3 regions of the Arthrobacter melezitosi genome follow, and region 2 is predicted to be linked to each of the others. Evidence: riboswitches for the same ligand, from Rfam matches in the RefSeq annotation. Region 2 holds a riboswitch; each other region holds the start of a gene.
The links. A riboswitch is a leader RNA that binds a small molecule or an ion and turns the genes downstream of it on or off. The one in region 2 is predicted to bind cyclic di-AMP.

Region 1 (7,027 bases), on a different contig from region 2:
CGGGGTATTCGGAAAGCCCCTGTCGGAAAACTTACCAGCTTGGGCGCGAAAAACCCTGAACTGCGCCGCTCCCGCGGCTTTCCGGTGCGGAATTTCACGTCAATTATGCCTCCAAAGGCCCTCTCCGGGGGCTTTGGGATGCACTTGACGCGTTCACGGGCCTCCGGGGCCCGGAATGCACGGAAGCCGGTGGCCCGAGGGCCACCGGCTTCCAAAGCTCTTGCTGGGTGCTGCTGGTTACCAGCTGGACTTGGTCACACCGGGCAGTTCGCCGCGGTGGGCCATGTCGCGGAAACGCACACGCGAGATGCCGAACTTCTGGAGCGTGCCGCGGGGGCGTCCGTCGATCTGGTCGCGGTTGCGAAGGCGCACGGGGGACGCGTTGCGCGGAAGCTTCTGCAGGCCGAGGCGTGCAGCTTCGCGGGCGTCGTCCGACGCGTTTTCGTCGACCAGGGTCTTCTTTAGTTCGAGGCGCTTCGCAGCGTAGCGCTCAACGATCAGCTTGCGCTGCTCGTTGCGGGCAATCTTTGACTTCTTTGCCATTCTTTAGCGCTCCTCTCGGAATTCGACGTGCTTGCGGATCTTGGGGTCGTACTTCATCAGGACCATACGGTCGGGATCGTTACGACGGTTCTTCCGGGTCACGTAGGTGTATCCGGTTCCGGCAGTGGACTTCAGCTTGATGATGGGACGTACGTCCTTATCCTTTGCCACTAGAGCTTCACTCCCCTCGCCTGGATTTCGGCGACGACGGCGTCAATGCCCCGCACGTCGATGGTCTTGATGCCGCGTGCGGAAACCTGCAGCGTGACATTGCGGCGCAGGGACGGAACCCAGTAGCGCTTCTTCTGAATGTTCGGGTCGAACCGGCGCTTCGTGCGGCGGTGCGAGTGCGAAATGCTGTGTCCAAAGCCGGGCTCGGCTCCGGTCACTTGGCAGTGGGCTGCCATAACTCTCCTCCAGTTAGATGATCGTGACGGAATCACTTGTAAAGCGTCCCGCCACCAGTAATGACACCGTTATTACTGCAGCTTTCCGGAGGTGGACCTGGCAGGGTGAGAACCTGCCGAGGCGCCTCGCCGCGGGGAAGACGGTGAAGATTCGGCGCCGCGGGTCGAAGTCCCGGCGGCGGCCTAAAATTCCAGGTGGTTACGGGTAGCTGCGTCCCTTCCGCCGGAGCGGGAGCGACTCAACCAAACGCCATACCATACTACGTGCCGTGCGCTTCAGCGCCAAACCGGAGGGCTGTGGCTTTTTTCCGGCCGGGCGGCGGCTGCCGGGCCGGCCCCGGCCGCCAAGGACCTCAGGTCCGCCCGTCCTCTTCGAGGATCCAGTGGTCGGACTGGATGGCGGCGACGATCTTCCGCCCCACCCGCTCAAGATCGGCCACGTCCCGGTCGTCCAGGGAATCGAAGACCTTCTCCCGCACCTTGGCGACGTGCTCCACGGCGAGCCGCTGCACGGCCTCGACGCCGTCCGCGGTGAGTACCGCCGTCGTCACCCTGCCGTCGTGCGTTGAGGGACGGCGGGACAGCCAGCCCCGCGCCTCGAGCTTCTTGGCCACATGGCTGAGGCGGGACAGGGAGGCGTTGGAGCGGGCGGCGAGTTCGCTCATGGGCAGGCTCAACCCGTCGGACTCGGAGAGCATCGCCAGCACATGGTAGTCGAACAGGGTGATGCGCGCCTCGCGGAACAGGTGGGCGTCGAGGGTTCCGGGCAGGAGTGTGGACACGGCGTAGAGCGCGAGCCACGCCCGCCGTTCATCGGGGTTGAGCCATCGGGCCGGTGCCATGGGCCTATCCTGACACATGCCCGCGGGCGGGCCCGAACCGGAAAAGCCCCGCCGCACCGGGCTCAGCGGACACGGGCACCGGCCCAGTCGGGCTGGGTGGGCACCGGGTACTTGGCCGTGAGCTGGTCCCCCGAGGACACGCCCCGCAGCCGGCGCCCCACCCACGGCGAGAGGTGTTCGCGGGCCCACTGGGCATCCGCGCGGAGCTGGTTGAGCCGGGTGAGCGCGGGCCGGGCGTCAAGTTCGGGGATGTCGATGTCGTGGGAGGCCTGGAGGGTCTCCAGGACCTTGCGGGCCATCAGCAGGTGGCCCGCCGTGGCCATGTGCATCCGGTCGGCGTCCCAGTAGGACCAGTTTTGGAACTCCCGCATCCGCCAGTAGTCGACGATGACCGCGCCGCGGTGGTCGGCGATCTCGCGGAGCAGTTCGTTATAGACGGCGGTGCGCCCGCGGGTCCTGCCGAACACGGCCGAGCCGGAGGAGTCGAACCCGGTGAAAACGACGACCGCGCTGCCGGTTGCGGCGAGCCGGGCGATACCGGCGTCATAACGCGCCATCAGTCCGTCGATGTCGACGCGGGGACGCAGGATGTCATTGGCGCCGGCGTAGATGGTCACGAGCGTCGGCTCGAGCCGCACGGCGGCGTCGATCTGCTCGTCCAGGATCTGCCGCATCCGCTTGCCCCGGATGGCGAGGTTGGCGTAGCCCCACGAGCCGTCGGCGAGGATGAGCTGCTCGGCGACCCGGTCGGCCCAGCCGCGGACCCCGTTGGGGCTGCCGGCGTCGGGGTCGCCGACACCTTCCGTGAAGGAATCGCCAAGTGCAACGTACCGCTGGGAAAAATCCATCAGCAAAGGCTACCGCGTCTGCAAACGCCGGCACAGCCCGGGTAGGCTCGTGCCAACCCGTGACAGGCGGGGCCCGACAGGCAACCTCGAAGGAACCCATGACCACCACCGACCGTGCCGGCCAGCGGGCCGCGCTGATCCTCAACCCGATCAAGAACACCGGCCAGGACACCCGGGAGATTGTTGAGCGGGTGTCAGCCGAGGAAGGGTGGGAGGCGCCCCTGGTGCTGGAGACCACGGTGGAGGATCCAGGCCACGGCCAGGCCCAGGAGGCGCTGCGCGCGGGGGTGGACGTCGTCATTGCGGCGGGCGGCGACGGCACCGTGCGGTGCGTTGCCGAGGAACTTGCGGGCACCGGCACGGCGATGGCCCTTGTGCCGCTGGGCACCGGCAACCTGCTGGCGCGGAACCTCGACATCCCGGTGGACGACCCGGAAGACGCCGTCGCGACCGCGTTCCACGGCACCGAGCGGAGGATCGACGTCGTTCACGTCACCGTCGACCGCGCGCAGAAGGCCCACGTCTTCCTTGTGATGGCGGGCCTGGGCTACGACGCGGCGATCATGTCCGACACCCGCGACGACCTCAAGGACAAGGTCGGCTGGCTCGCCTACGTCGATGCCGGCATCCGCAACCTTCCGGGAAAGCCGGCGCGGACCACGATCCGCATCGACGGGGGCAGGCCCTTCGACCGCCGGCTGCGCAGCGTCATGGGCGGAAACTGCGGCAAGATCATGGGCGGGCTTGAGATCTTTCCGGGCGCCAAGATCGACGACGGCCTGCTCGACCTGATGACCGTGGCGCCGCAGGGGCGGTTCGGCTGGCTGAATGTGGCGGGCAAGCTGTTCGCCAAGGGCAAGGGGAAGGACCCCTCGCTGGAGTACTACCAGTGCAGCCGGGCCGAGGTGCAGCTCCATGAGCCGCTTGAGGTGCAGCTTGACGGCGACCCGCTGGGCAAGGCGACGCACATGTCCTTCGAGATGAAGCCCGAATCGCTGCGGCTGCGCGTGCCCTACGGGCGCAAGGACCCGGCGATCCCCAACACTCCCTTGCCAGGAGGGGAAGGTCCTCCCCACCGATGGCGGGCCGGCCCTGCTGGGGGAACACTGGAGTCTCCGGCCGCGGCCTAGAGCCAGGGCAGCGGGTCGACCTTCTCGTCGTTGACGAGGACCTCAAAGTGCAGGTGGCACCCGGTGGAGTTCCCGGTGGTGCCCACGGCCCCGATCAGTCCGCCGCGCTCCACCTTCTGGCCCGCGCTCACACCGATGGAGCTGAGGTGGTTGTAGGTGGACTTGAGCCCCTTGCCGTGGTCGATGACCACGCGCTGCCCGCCGCCGTAGGCGTGCCAGCCGGCATCGACGACCACGCCCCCGCCCGAGGCCATCACGGGGGTGCCGCAGGCACCGGCGTAGTCAATGCCGGTGTGGAGCTCGGGTGCGTAGCCGCCGAGCGGGTTCACGCGGTAGCCGAAGGTCGAGGCAACGGTGAGGTTGTCCAGCGGCGCGGCGAGGGTGGCCCCGTCCTCGGCCTTGGTGATGTCGCTTGCGAGGGTCGTGGCCTTGGCTCCGGACTTCGCCATTTGCACCCCGGCCACCCCCTGCCGGGTGAATTCGATCTCCGCGGCGGAGTCGGCGGTGATCGAGGGCAGGGATTCGGCCGCCGCGGCCTGGGTCACCGGGGTGCCGGCCTCCGTCGAGGCGGGAGCGGGGACGGCGCCCATGACCAGGCCGGCACCGACCGCGGCAAGGCCGACGGCGAGGGCTCCGGCCCGCAGGCGCGGAAGGATGCCCGCCGGCGCGGCACCGGCGGCCGCACTGTGGCGAACGTCGCGGCGGCGGGTCGGCTGGGGTTCGGGTGTGGAGCGGAGCGAGCGCCGGGTGGCGATGGCCGGGTCGGCCGAGACCGGGGCGGCGGTCGAGGCCGGGCGTGCTGAGGTGATGCGGGGGACAGCTGCGGACGCGCGGCGGCGTCCGGGCAGGGCCGGGGTGGTCAAGTTCAATACCTCTCTGCGACGCCTGCGAAGTTAGCTGTCGGGTTCGAGCAAGAGTTGACTCGGCCCCACTGCACAGGGCCGGCACCCGCTCTATCCCCGCAAAGGGCAGAAGGGCACCGGTCCGCTGTGTGCGGACAGTTCGATGCAGTGAAGGCTTCACCCCGAAGGCAGCAGAATGCTGTCGGGAAGTGGGTCCTCCGCCCCTGTCATAGGGAGTGTCAGAGCGGTCCGCTGACAGGGTTGGGCGTACGGACCAGGGAAATACACTTAGTTGAGACTTCACGCAAGTTTACTCTTTTAACGCGAAGTTACAATTCCGTTATCCTAGGCCGGGCGTGTCGGCGGCGACACGCCCGGCCTCCTACGCGGATTCGGACCGGCCGCGGCGCCAGTAGCCCATGAAGGCAACCTGTTTCCGGTCGACGCCCACGTCCCGGACGAGGTACCGGCGCAGCTCGCGCACCACCGAGGCCTCCCCCGCGATCCAGGCGTAGAACGGCCGGGTTCCCGCAGGCCGGCCGGCGGCCTGCCCGGCGGCGGCCTCAGCCAGCTGCGGGGTCTCCCACAGGATGCTGCGGTCGACGTCGATCTCTTCCGGCTCCGGCCCGGCCCCGGGTGCGCCCTCCCGGGCAGGGGAGGACCCGGCCAGGACGGCCCAGCCGGGCGGCGGCAGGGCGCGCCGGACCGCCGGGGTGAGGAGCGCGCCGTGTTCACCGCTTCCCCGCACGAGCCAGGTGACCTCCACCGAGGACGCCGTCTCGATGTGCTGGATGTCGGCCGCGTCCGGGACCTCGAGGAAGGCCTGTCCGCCCATTTCCGGCGGAAGGGATTCGAGGATGGCGCAGATCGCCGGCACCGCGGTCTCGTCGCCGGCCAGGAGTACCTGGCCCGCGAGGCCGGGCCGCCACTCGATCCCGCCGTAGGCCTCGGCGGTGGAGCACCGCGCGGCGGCCGCGTTGGGTCCGATGAGGCACACCGCGGCGCCCGGGGCCGCACCGGCCGCCCACAGCGCGGCCGGCCCGGCTTCGCCGTCCTTGTCGAAGTGAAGGACGAAGTCCACATCGATCTCGGGCGACGGGCCGTCGCAGCGGGCGGCCCTCACGGTGTAGGTGCGCATGACGCCGCGCTCGGCCGGGTCCAGGCTCAGCCACTGCTGGTACCAGCCGCCGGCGTTCCCGCGCATGAGCTCGCCGGGCAGGTCCGTGGTGCCGCCGCCCGGGGGCGGGATGATGACCTTGATCCGCAGATCGCAGGTCGGGCCGTTCACGCCGAAATCCCGCAGGCACTCCCCGCCGAAGGTCACCCGCAGGAAGTTGGCGCCGACCCGCTGGACCCTCCGCACCTCGACGTCGAAGGCGAGCACCGGGGGAAGCGCCGGCGCCGTCCGGGCCGGGCGCCGGGTGGTTTCGGTCATGACGCCACCTCCGCGTTTGTGGCGCGGGCCCCGGCGGGGTGGGCGGCGGGGTGGTGGCGGCCCACCGGGACCACCAGGGGGGTGCCGGCGACCGGATCGGCAATGACGGTGCACCGGAGACCGAAGACCTCTTGGACGAGCCCGGGGGTGACGACGGCGGCCGGCGGGCCCTGCGCCGCAAGGCACCCGTCTTTGAGGACGATCAGGTGGTCGGCATAGCGCGCTGCCAGGTTGAGGTCGTGGAGCACCATGGCCACGGTGGTTCCGGAGCGCCGGTTGAGGTCGGTGATCAGGTCCAGCACCTCGATCTGGTGGGCCACGTCGAGGAAGGTCGTCGGCTCGTCCAGGAGCAGGATGTCGGTCTGCTGGGCCAGCGCCAGGGCGATCCACACCCGCTGGCGCTGCCCACCCGAGAGTTCGTCGACGAGGCGGTCCGCGAAGGCGAGCGTGTCGGTCGCCCTCAGCGCCTCGGCCACCGCGGCGTCGTCCTCCGGGGCCCACCGGCGGAACCAGCCCTGGTGGGGGTAGCGTCCCCGGCCGACGAGCTCCGCCACGGTGATGCCCCCGGGCGGGACGGGCGCCTGGGGAAGCAATCCGACGGTGCGCGCCACCGCGCGGGCCGGAAGGGAGCGGATGTCCCTGCCGTCGAGGAGCACCGAGCCGCCGGACGGTTTAAGGAGCCGGGCCAGGCCCCGCAGCAGCGTTGACTTTCCGCTGCCGTTGGCGCCGACGATGACGCTGACCCTGCCGGGCGGCAACACGACGGAGAGCCCGTCCACCACCGTCCGGTCGTCGTAGCCAAGAGTGATGGAGCGCGCCTCAAGCGTGGAGGGCGCTCCCGCGGTGTCAGAAATGTCAGCCTCCCTGGCCGGATCGGTTCACGGATATCAGCAGCCAGAGCAGGACCGGCGCCCCGAGGGCCCCGGTGAGGACTCCCACGGGAAGCGAGGTGCCCGGGATCAGGTTGGCGGCGGCGAAGT
Region 2 (7,027 bases):
GGCTGTGGGTTGAAGGCCGGCTCGGCCACGTCATCACGGCTCCGGCCGGGGTCCTGACCCCCGTCGGCGTCGAGCACGCGATCGAGGAGGTCGACGGCGTGCGGCTGGCCGCCGTCGTCGGTGTGGGACCCGCCGGGACGCAGGCCATCGTCGGCGTGCTCGAGACGGACCCGGACGCCGGCCGCCGGACGCGGCCGGGCCTGGCCGAACCCGGCCTCGCGGCCCGGGTCCGGGCCGCCGCTTCCGCCGCGGGGGCAGAGCTCGCGGCTGTCCTCACCGTGGCTGCCCTGCCCGTTGACATCCGGCACAACTCGAAACTCGACCGCGCCAGGATCGCGGCGTGGGCCGACGCGGCCCTGTCCGGCGGCCCCGTCAGCGCCCCATGACCGTCCTGGTCACCGGGGCCAGCGGCCTCCTCGGCGGCACGGTGGCCGCCCTGCTCCTGGCGCAGGGCACGCCGGTGCGCACCTTCCAGCGCAGGCCCTCGGGCGTGGCGGGCGCGCAGGACGAACTCGGCTCGCTCACCGACCCCGCGGCGGTCGCACGGGCCACCGACGGCGTCGAGGCCGTGATCCACCTCGCCGCAAAGGTCTCCTTCACCGGCGACCCGGCCGACTTCGAAGCGGTCAACGTCGAAGGCACCCGCTTGCTCCTCACCGCCGCCCGGGACGCCGGCGTTCCCGACGTCGTCTTCGTCTCATCGCCCTCGGTGGCCGCCGACGGCACCTCGTGCGCCGGTGCGGGCGCCGCCCCGGCGGCACCGGAGCTCGCGCGGGGCGACTACGCCCGGACGAAGGGGCTGGCCGAACTGCTTGCGATCGGTATGTCCGGCCCCGGCTTCCGGGTGGCCGCCATCCGCCCACATATTGTCTGGGGGCCCGGGGACACCCAGCTGGTCGAGCGGGTCCTCGCCCGGGCCAGGGCCGGACGGCTTCCCGTCCTCGACCAGGGCACTGCGCTGGTCGACACGACCTATATCGACAATGCGGCATCGGCCATCGTGGCGGCCCTGCGCCGGATCGGGCACGTGCACGGCAGGGCGCTGGTCGTGACGAACGGCGAGCCGCGCCCGATCGGCGAGCTGATCGCCGGAATCTGCACCGCCGGTGGCGTGCGGCCCCCGCGGTGGAGCGTTCCCGGCGGTGTGGCCCGGGTTGCCGGGTCGATTGTGGAAAGGGCATGGCGCCGTTCCGGATCGGCCCAGGAACCCCCCATGACCCGCTTCCTGGCCGAGCAGCTCTCGACGGCGCACTGGTACGACCAGCGGGAGACCCGCAGGCTCCTGGCGTGGGCCCCGGCCGTGTCGATCGAGGAGGGCCTGGCGCGGCTCGCCGCGCACTACCAGCCCCTGCGCCTGCCCTCCTAGCCGGGCTCTCCTCCCCCACCGAACCCGGCTGGAGCACGGGCCGTTCGAGCGGCGAACCATCGGTGGATGCAGAAAAGGCCGGTGTCCTCGAGGGACACCGGCCTTTTCTGCGGGATCAGCCGTGCTCTTAGCCGGCGGTGTAATAACCGTCGACCGGCATGGCACTCACGTCGTGCACGAGGGTGCCCTGCGAGGGGTTCAGCGCGCTGACCATCTTGCCGTTGCCGAGGTAGATCCCGACGTGGCTTCCACCGTTCTGGCTGACCAGGTCGCCCGGCTGCGGGTTGGCGGTCGGGGTCAGGGCGGCGAACTGCGACCAGGTGGTGCGGGGCAGGTCGATGCCGTGCTGGGCGTAGACCCACTGGACGAAGCTCGAGCAGTCCCACATGCCGAAGCCGGTGCCGCCGAAGACGTAGCCGGAGCCGACGCCCTGCAGGGCGGTGCCGACGATGCCGCTGGTTGCGGCGGCGCCGATGACGCGCATGCCGTTGCCCTGGCTGCTGATGCCCATCGGATTGGTGCTTGTCGCGGCGGTCTGGGCCGGCGCGGCCTGCGGAGCAGGGGCGAAGGCCGGGACAGCGGTGGCGGGCTGCGGAGCAGCAGCTACGGCGCTACCGGAGAGAACGATGGTCTGGCCCGGGTGGATGACGGTTGCCCAGCCCATGCCGTTCGCGGCGAAGATGGCGTCGAGGCTGACGCCGTACTGGCCGGCGATGCTTCCGAGGGTGTCACCCGCTACAACGGTGTGCGAGGTAGCCGATGCGGCGGGCGCCGCCACCTGCGAAGCCGGAGCGACCTCGATCTCGCCGGCGGCGTTCGCCGGGAGGGTTGCGCCGAGCATGATGCCCGACGCCGCGACGATGACTGCTGCCGGGCGTCCTGCTACGCCTGCGGTTGCAGCGACGGCGCGGCTTGCGGTCTTGAGGGGGTTGGTGCGGACCGGGGTGGCCCGGTGGCGCGCGATTGTACGGTTCTTGGACATTACGTAGCCTCTCCCGATGCCTGCGGAGTTAGCTGTCGGGTTCGGATGGGACACCCGGGCGCACCGGATCATCTCCCCAGATGATGTCCGTGCCGCGCCTTAACCCCTAGGACTCTTATCAAGAGCCCGCTATCGGTTCCCCCGCCCCTGTCGGAAAAGTTATGCGAACGGTCCTTCTGTCACCGACAGGGTTAGGCAGTCTGACGAAGGGCGCCGGTCCATGATGGCCCGGCGCGCGCTTAACGCTACCTGCGCCCCCCGGAATTGTCACATTCCGATCACGGCCGGTAAACGTTGTAACTACCAGCGGCCATTGCGTGGTACAAGCTGGCACCGCGGGCAGCTGTAGGAGGAGCGGTTCATGAAGATATCGCGGCGGATCCGCGCCTCGCGGCCCTCGGCCAGGCACCGGCGGCAGGGCTCCCCCGCACGGCCGTAAGCGTTGAGGGAGCGTTCGAAGTAGCCCGAGCTTCCATTGACGTTCACGTAGAGCGAATCGAAGCTGGTTCCGCCGGCCTCCAGGGCCCGTTCCATGACCGATCGTGCCTCCTCGACGAGCCGGAAGGACTCAGGCCGGCGGAGGGTGTCGGTGGGGCGGGCGAAGTGCAGGCGTGCGGCCCACAACGCTTCGTCGGCGTAGATATTGCCGATGCCGGAAATCAGCGATTGGTCGAGGAGGGCGCGTTTGATGCCGGTGCGGCGGGCCCGCAGCCGGGAGTGGAAGGCATCGAAGGAAAAGGCGGGGTCCAGGGGGTCGCGGGCGATGTGGGCGGCCTGGCGCGGGATCAGCGGCAGGGCGCCTTCTCCCCTGCCGCCGGGAAGTCCGTCTTCTGTCGGTTCGAGCTCCGCGAGGAACATTCCCCCGAAGATCCGCTGGTCGACGAAGCGCAGTTCGGAGGGGAACTCCCCGCCGGTTTCGCCGCGGGCGGGAGAGAGGACGAGGCGGATCCGAAGGTGCTTTTCGTCGGGAAGCCCGGAATCCTTCACCAGGAGCTGCCCGCTCATGCCGAGGTGGGCCATCAGCGCGGTGCGGGGGGCGTTTCCCGTTGCTCCTTCCCCGCCCGGGGGAAGGAGCGGCATCCAGAGAAACTTGCCGCGCCGCACCACATCGGCGACGTGGGTGCCGGCGAGCCGCTGCTGGAGGTCATTCGGGCCGCCGGGGTGCCGGCGTGTGGAGCGGGGGTCGAGGATCTCGGCGGCTTCGATGGTGCGGCCGGCGGCCCAGCGCGCGAGCCCCCGCCGCACCACCTCGACTTCGGGAAGTTCGGGCACCCGGAACCCTAGCTGCCGTCCAGCGGCTCGGCTCCGCGCAGGATCTTCCACGACGAGGCGGCGGCGGCCTGTTCGGCTTCCTTCTTCGAGTGCCCGGCGCCGGTGCCGTAGGGGGTTCCGCCGATCACCAGGAGCGCCTCGAACGAGCGGGCATGGTCGGGGCCGGTGCCGGTCACCTGGTAATCGATGGTGCCGAGCCGGCGCGCTGCGGCGGTCTCCTGGATGCGGGTCTTCCAGTCGGTGCCCTCACCGAGCACCTCGGAATCGCGCAGCAGCGGACCGATCAGCCGCATCACCATCGCCTGGGCCGTCTCAATGCCGTGGCTGAGGTAGGCGGCGCCGATGACGGCTTCCATGGTGTCGGCCAGGATGGAGGACTTGTCGCGCCCGTTGGTCAGCTTCTCGCCCTGCCCGAGCAGGATGTGCTGACCGAGGTCGAGGCTGCGCGCCACCCCGGCCAGGGCACGGGTGCTGACTACCGCGGACCTGCGCTTGGCGAGGTCTCCCTCGGAGAGGTCGGGATTGTCGCGGTAGAGCGCATCCGTCACCGAGAGCCCAAGCACCGAGTCCCCAAGGAACTCGAGCCGCTCGTTCGTGGGGATGCCACCCTGTTCGTACGCATACGACCGGTGGGTCAGGGCAAGACGAAGCGTCCCGGCATCGATATCGACGCCGAGACGCTTGGTCAGGTCTTCCTTGGACACGCCTGGTTAGACGTCGGCTACCTTGCGGCCCTTGTACTCAAGGAACAGCGGGGTGCCGGCGGAGTCGGTTACAACCTTGGCCTGGTGGGCAAGGCTGTAGGTGACGCGGCCGTTCTCAACGGTCTTGACCAGTTTGGGGGCGGTTGCCTTCCACTGGGACCGGCGTGCGCGTGTATTCGCGCGGGACATTTTCCGCTTGGGAACAGCCACGACTAACTCTCTTCTCTCTCGTCTGACTCTGTACGTGGTGCCGCATCATTCTCAGCGGCAGTGCCGGTCAGCCCGGCGAGGGCCGACCAGCGAGGATCCAAAATTTCGTGATGATGGTCCGGCTCGTCGTTCAGGCGCGCTCCACATTCGGAACACAGGCCCTTGCAGTCCTCCCGGCACACCGGCTGGAACGGCAGTGAGGTAACCACCGCGTCCCTCAGCACCGGCTCGAGATCGATCGAGTCGTTCTCCACCCGGTGCAGGTCTTCTTCCTCTTCGGCCGACAGCGACCCGGAGTCGCCGTAGTAAAAGAGTTCCTGAATCTCCACACCGCTGGTGTACTGCAGGGGAGTCAGGCATCGGCCGCATTCGCCCGACACCTCGACGTCCGCGGTTCCCGACACAAGGATCCCTTCGTGCACTGCCTCGAGGCGCAGGTCGAGTTCCATTGAGGAACCTTCCTGCACGCCGATGAGTGCCACCCCGAAATCCTTGGGTGCAGGCACATGTTCTTCGATTGTCCGCATGCTTCCCGGGCTGCGCCCGAGGTCTTTGACACTGAAGATCAAAGGCGAACTGAGATCGCTTTTAATGGTGACTCCTGTAGAACATATGACCGACGTATCATCTTAGCCTGAGAATCACCTCCAGCCCAAAACGCCCCGGAGGCCCTCCCGGCACGGGCCTGCGCGTGCGGGAACCGCCGTCATTCTGCCACCTTGGCGGGACATGCCGTTCCCTTTTCGCAAATGAGGAATTATTGTCGTTCTCATGCCGCATATACGGATCCGGGAGGCTGCCCAGTACCTTGCGGTCAGCGATGACACAGTGCGTCGATGGATCGATGAAGGAACCCTGTCGAGCCGCCGCTCCGCAGCCGGCATCCTCGAGGTCGACGGCGTCGACCTCGCCCGGCTGGCCCAGGCCCGGGCCGTCACGCCGGATGATCCGTCGGGGAACTCGAGCTCGGCCCGGAACCGGTTCGTCGGCCTGGTCACCAAGGTCACCACCGATACGGTGATGGCCCAGGTCGAACTCCAGTGCGGGCCCCACCGGGTGGTTTCCCTGATGAGTGCCGAAGCCGCACGGGAGCTCGGCCTCGAACCGGGAGCGGTCGCCGTCGCCGTGGTGAAGGCCACGACGGTGATCATCGAAAACCCGCAGGGGCGGCAGCGGTGACCCCCGCCCCGCGCTCCCCTGCCGCAGGATCCATTCCTGGCCCGGTGCGGGCGCGGCGCGGTCGGGGTGGTCCGGTCCTGCTCGCCTGTGCCCTTGCGCTGACCGGCTGCGGCGGCGGGGAACCGGCGGCGGGGGGCGGGGACGCGGTCACGGTGTTCGCCGCGGCGTCCCTGCGGGGAGTGTTCGAATCCCTCGCGGAGGATTTCGAGAGGGACAACCCCGGGTCGGAGGTCGTGCTGAATTTCGCCGGTTCGTCCGACCTTGCCACCCAGATCGAAGCCGGTGCCCCGGCCCATGTCTTCGCCGCCGCGGACGCCCCTCCCATGGAACGGCTCGACGACGGCGGGCTGATCGATGGCCGGCCGGTTGAGTTCGCCCGGAACCACCTCACCATCGCCGTCCCGCGGGGGAACCCTGCCGGGGTGGAGGGTTTCGCTGGCCTCGCCGGCGTTCGGCTCGTGGCCTGCGCCCCCCAGGTGCCCTGCGGAGCGGCGTCGGCGCGGATCCAGGAAGCCACCGGTGTGCGCCTGGCCCCCGTGAGTGAGGAAACCTCGGTCACGGAGGTGCTCGGGAAGGTGGTGTCCGGGGAGGCGGACGCCGGGCTCGTCTACGCGACCGACGTGCTCGCCGCGGCCGGGAAGGTTGAGGAGGTGCCCATTCCCGAGGCACCGGAGGTGCCCAACAGCTACCTGATCGGCGCCGTCGCGCCCGATGCACCGGAGGCCGCCCGGAGGTTTATCGACTCGGTCACCGGCCCCCAGGGGCAGGCGCTCCTGGAGGAAGCGGGATTCCAGCCGCCTTCGGACACGCGGTGACCGCCGTGAAATCCGTCCCGGCTCCGGCGCGGGACGCGAAGGCCCGGGCCGGGTCCCTTGGGCTGCCCCCCTGGTTGTTCCTGGTGGCCGCGCTCGGCGCACTGTTCATCCTGCTGCCCCTGGCCGCCGTGGTCGCGCGGGTCGACTGGCCGCGGTTCCCGGAGCTCGTCACCTCCGAATCCTCGCTCGCGGCGCTGAAGCTGAGCCTGGCCACCTCGGCCGCCGCCACAGCCCTGTGCATCCTGGCTGGCACGCCCATGGCGCTGGTCCTCGCCCGCAGCTCGTTCCCGGGCCAGCAGGTCCTCCGGGCGCTGGTCCTCCTGCCCCTGGTGCTGCCTCCCGTGGTCGGCGGCATCGCCCTGCTGTACACCTTCGGACGGCAGGGCCTGCTGGGGGGCACGCTCAGTGCGCTCGGGGTGGACATCGCCTTCTCGACCACCGCCGTCGTCCTGGCCCAGACGTTCGTCGCGCTGCCCTTCCTGGTGCTCAGCCTCGAGGG
Region 3 (7,027 bases), on a different contig from region 2:
CCATGGGAGGTCCACGGCCTGCAGCGGCTGGTCCGTGGCGCACCCGGCGGCCGGGATCACCATCACGCCGTGGGCCAGGGCGAGTCCGCGCAGCATCCCCGAGCGCTGGTGGGTGCTGGGCTGGGCCCGCCCCGCAACGTTGCGGTACGGCACCAGCCTGCTCCTGCCGGGCAGGGGATCGAAGTCGGCCCCGCTGAGCACCTGGCGCAGCGGCGGCAGCGGCGCCCCCCGGAGTCCCGCGATGAGCGGGGCGGCGACCGTGAGCATCGCCATCATCGCCGCGAGCGGGTTCCCCGGCAGTCCGACCAGGACCCGCCCGTCGGGCAGCCGGGCCAGGAGCGTCGGATGTCCCGGGCGCATGGCGATGCCGTCGATGAGCAGTTCCGCGTCAAGGACGGCCAGGGCGCGCCGGATGTGGTCGGCGGAGGAGCCGCCCGTCCCGCCGGTGGTGATCAGGACGTCACCCGAGGCCCGGGCGAGCGAGGCCGCGTCGGTGGCTTCGGCGCTGATGGCGTGCACGACGTCGTCGAAGTCGTCGCGGGCGCGGCCCGCCACATCGACGTGGCCGCCGAGCATCGCCACGAACGCCGGCAGCTGCGGACCGAACGTGTCACGCACCTGTCCCGGCTGCGGGAGCCCTGCCTCGATCACCTCGTCGCCGGTCATCAGCAGCGACACCCGCGGCGCCCTCAGGACCGCCAGGGTGTCGTGGCCGCACACCGCCGCGAGGGCGATCTGCGCCGGGTTCAGCATGACTCCAGCCGGAATGGCGGTCGAGCCGCTGGAGGCCTCCTCGCCCGCGGGGCGGATGTGCTCCCCCGGCGCCGGTTCATCGGCACGCGCCAGTGCGTTGCGGTCCAGGGTGTCTCCGCGCACCATCCCATGCTCGGTGCGGAGGATGCCCGTTGTGTGTGCCGGCACCGTGCCGCCGGTGAGGATGAAGGTGGCCTGGCCCGGCTCCAGGGCGATGGCACCCGAGTCGCTGTGCGGTGCGTTCATCCGGCGCGGATCCTCCGCCGGCGGGCGGACGAAGGTCCACGGCGGTGAGCCGCTGACGGCCCACCCGTCCATCGCGGACGAGGCATAATGCGGGATGTCCTGCAGCGCCAGCACCGGCTCGGCGAGGGTCTGGCCGAGCGCGTCGGCCAGCGGCACCATCTGGTACGGCTTAGCCTTGCCCGCGGCGTGGGCGACCCGTCGGGCCTCCTCCCAGGCGAGATCGCGCGCCGGACCCACCCCAGCGCTCAAGAGCTGGCCCCTTCGGCGTCGCACTGCTGCGCCGCGAGGGCGAGTGCGGAACGCATGGCGACCTCCTCCGAGGCCTGGCCGCTGCCCACCGCGAGTCCGGCCGCGTAGCCGGCGACGAAGGTCGTCAGCGGCGCCGCCGGGCGGACCACCGAATGCGCTGCCTTTCCCGCCAGCCCCAGCACCGCGTCGATGTCCACCCGGGAATCCTCAAGCTCAAAGGCTGCAAGCAGGTGTCCGCACCACTGAGAAAGTAGTTGATCGCGCTCGTCCATGGGGGCCCTCCCGGGGTTGGTTATCCGTCGTCGACCCCCAGGGCCCGTGCATCGGCCCACGTGTCGACGTCGAGTGTCGTGCCCGGTGGAACCGGGACCGGTCGAACCTTCACCCTAGCAAGGAGCGTCTTCATCGAAAGATTCCCCACCCCTCCGGACTCCACCGCCACCGCCACCGCCCCCTCCAGGTCCCGACGCCGGTACAGCGCGGCGAGCGGCTGGTCGCGCCCGGCGTCGAAGGCCATCACCGAAGAGCATGGATCGGCCGCGGCCTCCTTCAGCAGCACGGGGACAAGCTGCCCAGAGCGCGGCATGTCGCAGGCCAGCACCAGCAGCCAGGGGGCATGCGTCTCCCGGCCCGATGGCTGTGCCAGGGCCGCGGCCAGGGCCGCGGCCGGTCCGCCGAAGGGCGGATCCTCGCGCACGAAGTCCACGGCCGGGACCCCGGGGGCTCCCGCGGGTCGCGCCCCGCCCGCCGGTTCGGGCCCGACAACGACGATTCGACCCGCCCCGGCAGCGGCGGCGCAGGCGAGGTCGAGGAGGGTGGCGCCGGCGATGCGAAGCGCCGCCTTCGGCGTGCCGCCCAGCCGGGTTGACCTGCCGCCGGCCAGGATGACGGCGTCGAACGCCGGCGGGTGGGATCCGCTCACGCGGCCCGTTCGGAGAGGTATTCGCTCCAGGAGGGCGCGGGCTTGTCGAGTTCCTTCAACTGCCACAGCGGGCCCCGGGGTGGTTTGGGGACGAACCGGAGGCTCCAGCCCAGGCTGGCGAGGGTCTTGTCCCCCTTGGTGTTGTTGCAGCGCAGGCAGCACGCCACCATGTTCTCCCAGGTGTCCCCGCCGCCGCGGGAGCGGGGCACCACGTGGTCGATGGTGGTGGCGGTCTTCCCGCAGTAGGCGCACAGGTGGTTGTCACGCCGCAGCACCCCGCGCCGGGTCACCGCGAGGTCGTGGCGGTACGGGATCTTCACGTACCGGTTCAGCAGGATCACCGAGGGCCGCCCCAGGATTTCCGTTGGCCCAATGACCGGCTCGTCGTCCTCCGCAATGACGCTCGCCTTCCCCGTCAGCACCAGCACCAGGGCGCGGCGGAATGTCACAACCGCCAGCGGCTCGAATCCTGCATTCAAAACGAGAGTGCGCATGCGCATGCCTCTTTGCGGACTATGTCCCGCTGCCGGCTGCCACCCCGGATGTTCGGGATAAGTTCTACGGATTAACAATGCTAGGGTAGCGGCCCCGCGCCCGGGCGGGAATATGGAGTTCCCGTGGGCGGGTTCGAAAGCACCCGCACTCCGCCGCCGCAATGCGGGACGGAATCCTGTTAACGAACGACGGGCCGGCAGGTTTCCCTGCCGGCCCGTCGTTGTAAATGCTTGGATCAGCCGCCGACGCGGATGAACACCGGGCCCGAGCCGAGCTGGGCCGGTGCGATGACGGTGCTGTTGCCGTTGAACCCGCCGTGGACGGCCTGGCCGCCGCCGATGTAGACAGCGATGTGGGCCATGCCCATGCCGCCGTCGGCGTAGTAGATCAGGTCGCCGGGGATGGCTTCGCCGGCGCTGACGGTGCGGCCCAGGGAGAGGTATCCGGCCGGCCAGCCGTGGAAGTTGATGCCCGCTGCGGCGAGGGCGTTGCTGGCCAGGCGGGTGCAGTCCTGCCGAACGCCGAGCTGGGCCTTGGCCGCGGCGGCGATCGTGGCTGCCTTGCCGGAGGAAGCCACAGGAGCAGGGGCCGGGGCTGGCGCAGGTGCAGGTGCCGCTACCGCCGCGAGCTTCACGACAGGGGCGGCCGGGGCGGCGACGGCGGGAGCGGCCGGGGCGGCCACGGGTGCCGGCGCTGCCACGGGGGCCGGGGCCGGAGCCTGGACGACGACCGGCTTGGCGACGGCCTTGACGGGGGTGCGGTTGAACGCAACCTTGGCGTTGACGTCGGCGACGACGGTGGCGGCCGGTGCGGTCACCTCAAGCGTCGAGGTGAACGACTCGCGCTCGGGCTGGAGGTCGGCGGCGTTCGCCGCGACGCCGGAGGTGAGGACGAGACCCGAGGCGGCCGCGACGACGGCGGCCTGGCGGCCCATGCCGCCGGCGTTGTCACTGACGGCCTTGGCGAGGGAGGTGAGGGTGGCCGAACGCTGCGCTTCCCCGCGGTGGCGGGCAATTTGGGCGCGATTAGACATGGGAGATCTCCAGAAGGTGTTGGAAGGGTTCTAGCGAACGCGGACGAAGCTTGCGCCGGGCAGGTCCGACAGGGAGTGCAGACCGGTGTTCATGCCGTTGAGGCCACCGGAGATGACCTGTCCGTTGCCGACGTAGATGGCGACATGGCCGCCGGTGATGACGAGGTCGCCGGCCGCGGGGCTTCCGACAACGTCGCCGTACTGGAAGAACTGGCCGGGAGCGAGGTCACCAACGGCCTTTCCGACCGAGCGGAGGGCCTTCTCGACCATGGCGGTGCAGTCCTGCGCGACACCGATCTGGGAGTAGGCGGAGGCGACCAGCGCGGCACCGACGCCGGAGGACGGAACCTCGGGCTTCGGGGCGGGCGCAGCCACGGCGGCGGTCTGCACGGCGGCCTGCACGGCAGCGGGTGCGGCGGGGGCCGGTGCCGCTACTGCAGGCCGGACGGCGGGCGCGGCGGGTGCCGGAGCGGGGGCCTGTACGACGACGGGGGCGGGGGCGACGGCCACGGCCTCCCGCTCGAAGGAGACAGCGGCGGTGGCTGCGGCGCTGACGGCCGCGGTTTCCGGGGCGGTCACGCTCAGCGAGGAGGAGGACTGGACCTCGCGCTCGGCGGTCGAGGAGCCGTGGGCCGGCAGGCCTGCGGCGAGGACGAGGCCCGAGGCGGCGACGACAACGGCGGCCTGGCGCCCGACTGAGCCGGCATTCGAAGAGACGGCCTTGGAGAGTGCCGTCAGCGGATTCGCAGGAACCTGGGCGGCCCGGTGGCGACCCAGAGCAGAGTTATTGGACACGTTAAATTGCCTCTCCCAATGCCTGCGAGGTGAGCTGTCGGATTCGGATGGGAGTCACCCGGCCGCTGAGTAATTCAGCGACTTAACCCCAAGGATTTCTTGCGAAACCCAAAAATTGGTTCCCCCGCCTCTGCCATGCGAATTGTGCGGACGGACCCCAGGCAATGGCAGAGCTAGGCGATTTGCTTGAGGGCGCCGGATCTATAACGATTCGGCACGAGTAGAACCGTACCTCACATGTATCACAATTGTCACATTCAGATCACGACAGGTGTGTCGGAAGTTAAAGCCACGCCATTGGATCGACCGGGCGGCCGCTGATCAGCACCTCGAAATGGAGGTGGCAGGCGGTGGAGGAACCCGTGCTGCCGCTTGCACCGACCGGGGCGCCAGGGTGGAGCCGGTCCCCCTCAGCCACCTCGAGCGAGGCGAGGTGGTTATAGGTCGTCTCAAGGCCGTTGCCGTGGTCGAGGACAACCCGGTTGCCTCCGCCGTACGGATGCCATCCGGCGGAGACGACAGTCCCCTCGGCCGCGGCCCGGACCTCCGTGCCGCAGGGGGCGCTGAAGTCCTGCCCCGAGTGGAACTCGCCGTCCAGGCCCGTCATCGGGCTCACCCGATAACCGAATGCCGAGGTGCCCTGCAGGGACTCCAGCGGCGCACTCAGCACGCCCTTTACGCCCAGCGGGGCGGCCCGGCCGTCGGAGGCGGCGACGATCGCCTTGAGTTGGGTGTCGAAGTCCTGGGATCCGCCGAGGGGAATCGGGGAGAAGCTGAGGCTGGCGGAGGTGGGTGCCTGGACCTCGAGCCGCGGAGCAGGGTTCCCTGCGGCCGAAGCCGACGTGCCGGCCGCCGTGGTGGGCAGGGCCGCCGTCAACACAAGCCCCGAGACGGCCGCGGTCATCGCGAGCTTCTGGCTGACCCTGCGCAAGGAGCCGATGCGCCGCGCGCTGCGGCGGCGTCGGCGCAGCGCGTGCGCATCCTGCGGACGAGGTGTTGGCATGGCGGTCTCGGCACGGCGGCGGCCCGATACCCGGTGTTTCGGCAATTTGTCCCCTTTCACTGCCGGTGGCCTGCCCGACACCGGGCAGGCAGCACCCGGGGCGCCGCATGGACGGCCGCGGCCCGGGTTGAAATGCTTCGCGCTTCCCCGCGCCTGCGCCGATGGCGGGCACCTCCCCGCGGAGTGCTGTGCGGGGACAGGGAACGATCGGGAACAGTCTCACAGCAGGAGGCCCCAGCGGCAAAACCGGCGCGGCACGGTGCAGGGCCCGGGCCGGAATCCCGGGCCACGGCGGCGCGCCGGGGCGCTCAGGCGCAGGGGCGCTTAGGTGCAAGAACCGCTCACGCGGAGGCGTTCAGGTGACGGCACCGCTTAGGCGACGGCGACGAAGACGCAGGAACCGCTCAGGCGATGGCGCTCAGGCGCAGGGGCGCTCAGGCGACGGCGACGAAGACGTGCGCGGCGACCTCGGGCGGCAGCTCGAGCGCCCCCTCGACGCCGGGCACCCGGACCGAGACGTATCCGCCCACCGACTCGAGGCTGAGTGAGGCTCCGGGGCGCAGGCCGCCCTCGGCCAGCTGGGAGAGCAGCTCCGGATCCACCTGGATCGGCTCGGCGAGGCGCAGCAGGGTGACCGTGGAGCCCGGCCGGTACTCGTCCATGGCGGCCAGCAGCGTCGTCGCGCCGTCGGCCGCCGGCTCCGACGCCACTCCTCCAATGGCCTCCAGCCCGGGGATCGGGTTGCCGTAGGGCGACTGGGAGGGCTGCCCCAGCAGTTCGTAGAGCCGCCGTTCGACCCGCTCGCTCATCACGTGTTCCCAGCGGCAGGCTTCGTCGTGCACGTAGGCCCAGTCAAGCCCGATGACATCGCTCAGCAGCCGCTCGGCGAGCCGGTGCTTGCGCATGACTCCGGTGGCGCGGCGCCGGCCGAGTTCGGTCAGTTCGAGGTGCCGGTCCCCGGAAACGACGACGAGCCCGTCGCGTTCCATCCGCCCGATGGTCTGGGACACCGTCGGACCGGAGTGGCGCAGCCGTTCGGCGATGCGCGCCCGCAGGGCGACGATGTTCTCTTCCTCGAGCTCAAGGATGGTCCGCAGGTACATCTCGGTGGTATCGATGAGATCCGTCATAACCGTTCGGCTCCTAGGTACGGCGCAGTGCGGGGCAGGTAAGGAATGCGCGTGGTGCAGCACGTCCGGGTGGGGCCGACGCGTCCCTCTGCCCCCTCAGGTTAACCCATGCGCCGCCGGCCGCGGCAATCCGGCCGGGGCCCGGGGCCGGCGGCGTGCGGGACTTCACAAATAACCCGGCGCCCCGGTCCTGGGGCAGAATGAGGCGCGTTGCCTTACGTACCCACGATCCGCACGGAGGACGAGTGAGCGAGCCCTTGGACCTGTCGATTCCCACCGATCTGCTGCCCCGGGATGGCCGGTTCGGCGCCGGTCCGTCGAAGGTCCGGGGGGACCAGCTCCGGGCCCTCACCGCGGCGAACCCGTCGATCCTCGGCACGTCCCACCGCCAGCAGCCGGTG

Region 1: linked by a shared signal. The riboswitch ahead of ACX80W_RS00535 (M23 family metallopeptidase) and the one ahead of ACX80W_RS12725 (C40 family peptidase) in region 2 are both predicted to bind cyclic di-AMP.
Region 3: linked by a shared signal. The riboswitch ahead of ACX80W_RS13785 (NlpC/P60 family protein) and the one ahead of ACX80W_RS12725 (C40 family peptidase) in region 2 are both predicted to bind cyclic di-AMP.

Annotation. Positions count from the first base shown of each region.
Region 1 is NZ_JBTNDJ010000001.1:102,434-109,460, reverse strand. It holds gene rpsN (30S ribosomal protein S14) at 238-543, opposite strand; gene rpmG (50S ribosomal protein L33) at 547-714, opposite strand; gene rpmB (50S ribosomal protein L28) at 714-950, opposite strand; gene ACX80W_RS00550 (MarR family winged helix-turn-helix transcriptional regulator) at 1,304-1,792, opposite strand; gene ACX80W_RS00545 (SGNH/GDSL hydrolase family protein) at 1,855-2,640, opposite strand; gene ACX80W_RS00540 (diacylglycerol/lipid kinase family protein) at 2,739-3,770, shown strand; gene ACX80W_RS00535 (M23 family metallopeptidase) at 3,767-4,633, opposite strand; cyclic di-AMP (ydaO/yuaA leader) riboswitch at 4,638-4,861, opposite strand; gene ACX80W_RS00530 (siderophore-interacting protein) at 4,995-6,047, opposite strand; gene ACX80W_RS00525 (ABC transporter ATP-binding protein) at 6,044-6,826, opposite strand; gene ACX80W_RS00520 (FecCD family ABC transporter permease) at 6,903-7,027, opposite strand, start outside.
Region 2 is NZ_JBTNDJ010000012.1:54,064-61,090, reverse strand. It holds gene ACX80W_RS12735 (alpha/beta fold hydrolase) at 1-386, shown strand, start outside; gene ACX80W_RS12730 (NAD-dependent epimerase/dehydratase family protein) at 383-1,366, shown strand; gene ACX80W_RS12725 (C40 family peptidase) at 1,494-2,348, opposite strand; cyclic di-AMP (ydaO/yuaA leader) riboswitch at 2,352-2,524, opposite strand; gene mutM (bifunctional DNA-formamidopyrimidine glycosylase/DNA-(apurinic or apyrimidinic site) lyase) at 2,649-3,620, opposite strand; gene rnc (ribonuclease III) at 3,629-4,324, opposite strand; gene rpmF (50S ribosomal protein L32) at 4,331-4,534, opposite strand; gene ACX80W_RS12705 (YceD family protein) at 4,537-5,103, opposite strand; gene ACX80W_RS12700 (TOBE domain-containing protein) at 5,306-5,713, shown strand; gene modA (molybdate ABC transporter substrate-binding protein) at 5,710-6,528, shown strand; gene ACX80W_RS12690 (ABC transporter permease) at 6,534-7,027, shown strand, end outside.
Region 3 is NZ_JBTNDJ010000015.1:40,969-47,995, forward strand. It holds gene ACX80W_RS13760 (molybdopterin molybdotransferase MoeA) at 1-1,248, opposite strand, end outside; gene ACX80W_RS13765 (DUF6457 domain-containing protein) at 1,245-1,520, opposite strand; gene mobA (molybdenum cofactor guanylyltransferase) at 1,541-2,170, opposite strand; gene ACX80W_RS13775 (HNH endonuclease) at 2,167-2,664, opposite strand; gene ACX80W_RS13780 (NlpC/P60 family protein) at 2,901-3,698, opposite strand; gene ACX80W_RS13785 (NlpC/P60 family protein) at 3,729-4,493, opposite strand; cyclic di-AMP (ydaO/yuaA leader) riboswitch at 4,499-4,652, opposite strand; gene ACX80W_RS13790 (M23 family metallopeptidase) at 4,777-5,496, opposite strand; gene ACX80W_RS13795 (iron-dependent transcriptional repressor DtxR) at 5,931-6,626, opposite strand; gene serC (phosphoserine transaminase) at 6,872-7,027, shown strand, end outside.